DNA from 2 places in the Enterobacter cloacae subsp. cloacae ATCC 13047 genome. Region 1 is predicted to be linked to the other one. Evidence: predicted binding sites of a transcription regulator. Region 1 holds the regulator's gene; the other holds the start of a gene.

Region 1 (2,201 bases):
CCCCCTTTTCGCGGCCCGGACGACGACCAAACATCACCGACACCGGCACCATCTGCACATCCAGATCGGGATTGCTGCGATGCAGGTCGAGATAGTCGTGGAACAGCTTAATGGACTCTTCTTTTGGCGTGTAATAGGTAAACACGCGTGGCCCACCGTGAATGAACACGTATCGCGGCAACAGCGTACCGTCGACTTCTAACGGTTCAAGCGGGTCAGGTAAATCATGCGCCAGACACTGGGCGCGAAGCGTCAGCAAGTCTGCCTTCGAGTTATAAGGCAAAACATACATAATAGGGCGCGACGTATCGAGCCCCAATTCCAGCGCGGGTTCTGCTGGGATAGACTTACTTTTTACCAGGACGCTTAATGGTAAATTAAGTAATTTGTAGTAAATTCGTGGCCAGCCAGACATAAACGATGTAAAGCCTCTGGTTAATAATGCAATTGCGGCGCAAGGATAACAGAAAGCGCGCGAAATTACTGTTGTTACCCGTCATACTTCAGGCTACAGCGCAACACGTTGCGCCTCCTGTTATTGACGCTATTTCAAATAAAAGGTTCTTTTAATGGCCAATAATACCACTGGGTTAACCCGTATCATTAAAGCTGCTGGCTATTCCTGGAAAGGTTTTCGCGCCGCTTGGGTCAACGAAGCCGCGTTTCGCCAGGAGGGTGTCGCCGCGATTGTCGCGGTGATTATCGCCTGTTTCCTTGATGTTGATGCCATTACCCGCGTGCTTCTGATCGGCTCCGTGCTGTTGGTGATGATAGTGGAAATTCTTAATAGCGCTATTGAGGCCGTTGTGGACCGTATTGGCTCTGATTTCCACGAACTTTCTGGCCGGGCAAAAGACATGGGCTCTGCTGCCGTGTTGCTGGCGATTATCACTGCGGTCATCACCTGGGTCACGCTGCTTTGGTCACATTTCCGATGAGCCTCGAGGAATAATTAAGTCCCTGGTTTTTTGTGCAGTTTTTGGTTCCAAAATCGCCTTTGACTGTATATACTCACAGCATAACTGTATATACACCCAGGGGGCGGAATGAAAGCGTTAACGACCAGGCAGCAAGAGGTGTTTGATCTCATTCGGGATCATATCGGCCAGACGGGTATGCCACCCACGCGTGCGGAAATCGCGCAGCGTCTGGGCTTCCGTTCTCCGAACGCTGCCGAGGAACACCTGAAAGCGCTGGCGCGTAAAGGCGTAATTGAGATTGTATCGGGTGCTTCACGCGGTATCCGCCTGCTGGTGGAAGAAGAGACGGGCATTCCGCTGGTGGGGCGCGTCGCGGCAGGTGAACCTCTGCTGGCGCAACAGCATATTGAAGGCCACTACCAGGTTGATCCCGGCATGTTCAAGCCGAGCGCGGATTTCCTGCTGCGTGTAAGCGGTATGTCCATGAAAGACATCGGTATTCTTGACGGCGATCTGCTTGCGGTGCATAAAACGCAAGACGTGCGTAACGGCCAGGTTGTGGTGGCACGCATCGATGATGAAGTCACCGTTAAACGCCTGAAAAAGCAAGGTAATACGGTTCAGCTGCTGCCGGAAAACAACGAGTTTTCCCCGATTGTGGTAGACCTCCGCGAACAAAACTTCTCTATCGAGGGGCTGGCGGTAGGGGTCATTCGCAACGGAGAATGGCTGTAATCTCATCCTGACAGGCTACGGATCTGCCGTGGCCTGATTCTTTATCCACTCCCGGTATTTTTTCATGTCACTGCTTACGGCATCCGATAAGGCATTGTGGCGTCTTGCACTGCCGATGATTTTTTCCAATATCACCGTTCCTCTGCTGGGGCTGGTGGATACGGCAGTTATTGGTCACCTTGATTCACCCATCTATCTGGGCGGTGTGGCGATTGGCGCGACGGCGACCAGCTTCCTTTTTATGCTCCTGCTCTTTTTGCGCATGAGTACCACCGGGCTTACGGCGCAGGCGTACGGTGCTAAAGATCCTTTGCGTCTGGCGCGCGCGCTGGTTCAGCCGTTAATTCTGGCGCTTGGGGCAGGCGCGTTAATCGCTATATTACGTACCCCACTGATTGATCTGGCGCTGCATGTCGTTGGCGGCAGCGAGGCGGTACTGGAGCAGGCACGACGCTTCCTTGAAATTCGCTGGCTCAGCGCGCCCGCGTCGCTGGCCAATCTGGTTCTGCTGGGGTGGTTACTCGGCGTGCAGTATGCCCGCGCGCC
Region 2 (2,201 bases), 2.4 Mb from region 1:
CCAGAAATTTGCCGACTGCAACAGCAAATCGCTACCTGGAGGAGCGATTCTCCTGTGGCTCAGGCAGCGCATTAAACCACTCCGTCAGCTCCCGGCGAATTTCCGCCGGGAGTGCCGCTTCATGCAGGCCCTCAATCGCCCCTTCCAGGGCAAACAGTACTTTAATACTGAGCGCTTTATTCTTTGCCCGCAGCTTTAGCCAGCTCGTTCTGGCTCCCAGCGACCGGAGGGTATCTTCGTTGGTAATCCCGGCTTCACAGAGCAGGACTTCCAGCTGAAAAGTCAGGTTGGGCAGATCCTTTAGCCGGTTTCGCTGGTAGCGTTGTATGCGCTCTTTACGCGCGGCATTAAGCGCGTAAGAGGAAAGCTGAAGCAGCCGCTCCCTGTCCTGCCAGAGACCGTCATCCACACGATAATAGTTGAGAAGGATCGGCCGGCCGCGTTTCATTAAGGTCAAAAATGAGGATCCGTTTTTTACACAGTACTTCGCACTTTCCTCACAGGCGCGAAGGTAAAGCTCACCGTCTGACACCATGGCAAACACCGCCTCATCGACGGCCAGGGTATAGCCACCAAAAAGCGCACGATGATGAATTTCTCCTAATGGAGAGAGGTATTCCTGGGATTTATAAATCCGTTCATAAGATATCTTTTTCATGATATTTCCATTAAAAATCAGATATTAACGACGACATTTCTTACTAACGGATCCGTTAACAGGAAAATAGGCAACTTATTGCCGATGAGCAAGATGATTTTTTCAGGTTCGCCAGGAATGAATGAATTTTGCGAGTCGCTTTCCGAAATTGAGGTTGATCTTTATGCATACAGGGGTTACTGTATATTCATACAGTAACTACAGGGCTGGAATGATTATGTACACTTCAGGCTATGCAAATCGCTCAACATCTTTCTCTTCTACCGCTGGCGATGTCGCACAGAACGCCGTCGGGCGTGTTTCGACAGGGCTTATCAGTGAAGTGGTTTATCGTGAAGACCAGCCCCTGTTGACCCAACTTCTGTTACTGCCGCTCTTGCAGCAGCTTGGTCAGCAATCGCGCTGGCAGCTCTGGCTGACGCCGCAGCAGAAACTGAGCCGGGAATGGGTTCAGTCTGCAGGCCTGCCGCTGACGAAGGTCATGCAAATTAACCAACTCTCTCCTTGCGATACGGTTGAGTCGATGATCCGGGCATTACGTACAGGGAATTACAGCGTGGTGATTGGATGGTTATCAGACGAATTGACGGAGCAGGAACATTTTCGCCTCACCGAAGCGGCAGAAGAAGGCAATGCGATCGGCTTTATCATGCGCCCGGTTCGCCAGGATTCTTACCGCAGAGGACAACTTTCTGGGCTAAAAATTCACTCAAATTTGTATCACTGAACAAATTTAAGAGTTTTCCTGGAATTTTTTTCGACCTTAAGATGCGCTTTTAGTTCCATCGTCCAAAACGGCGGCAAGGCTTGTCTGGTGCGGTTCTTCTTAATTTTATTGCACAAATTTCGTTCAGAAATTGTTAAATAATCGGTATACGGAACTTTTTTTTTCATATGCCTGACGGACTTCACACTTGTAAGTTTTCAGCTACGTTGTAGACTTTACATCGCCAGGGGTGCTCGGCCTAAGCCGAAGATATCGGTAGATTTATATTTGACCACGCCCCCCGGTGAAGGATTTAACCGTGATTCTCGATTGAGATTTTCATGGCGAATTTTGGATGATAACGAGGCGCAAAAAATGAAAAAGACAGCTATCGCGATTGCAGTGGCACTGGCTGGCTTCGCTACCGTAGCGCAGGCCGCTCCGAAAGATAATACCTGGTATGCAGGTGGTAAACTGGGCTGGTCTCAGTTCCATGACACCGGCTGGTACAACAGCGCAAACAACAATGATGGCCCGACTCACGAGAGCCAGCTTGGTGCAGGTGCGTTCGGTGGCTATCAGGTTAACCCGTATGTTGGCTTTGAAATGGGTTACGACTGGTTAGGTCGTATGCCTTACAAAGGCAACGAAACCAATGGCGCTTTCAAAGCTCAGGGCGTTCAGCTGACTGCTAAACTGGGTTACCCAGTAACTGACGATCTGGACGTGTACACCCGTCTGGGCGGCATGGTATGGCGCGCTGACTCCAGCAACAGCAACGCTGGCGACGACCACGACACTGGTGTTTCCCCAGTATTCGCTGGTGGCGTAGAGTGG

Evidence for each region. The regulator LexA, encoded in region 1, represses DNA repair genes until DNA is damaged. The targets are predictions, from matches to a motif close to TNCTGTATGTACATACAGNA.
Region 2: sulA (SOS-induced cell division inhibitor SulA) is a predicted target of LexA. The motif match lies at 836-855, and genes of this name have one in related genera.

What each region holds. Positions count from the first base shown of each region.
Region 1 covers NC_014121.1:310,125-312,325, forward strand. Annotated here, with positions in the region: gene plsB (glycerol-3-phosphate 1-O-acyltransferase PlsB) at 1-415, opposite strand, end outside; gene ECL_RS01460 (diacylglycerol kinase) at 570-938, shown strand; gene lexA (transcriptional repressor LexA) at 1,047-1,655, shown strand; gene dinF (MATE family efflux transporter DinF) at 1,720-2,201, shown strand, end outside.
Region 2 covers NC_014121.1:2,726,552-2,728,752, forward strand. Annotated here, with positions in the region: gene yccS (YccS family putative transporter) at 1-75, shown strand, start outside; gene ECL_RS13190 (TfoX/Sxy family DNA transformation protein) at 32-658, opposite strand; gene sulA (SOS-induced cell division inhibitor SulA) at 876-1,385, shown strand; gene ompA (porin OmpA) at 1,740-2,201, shown strand, end outside.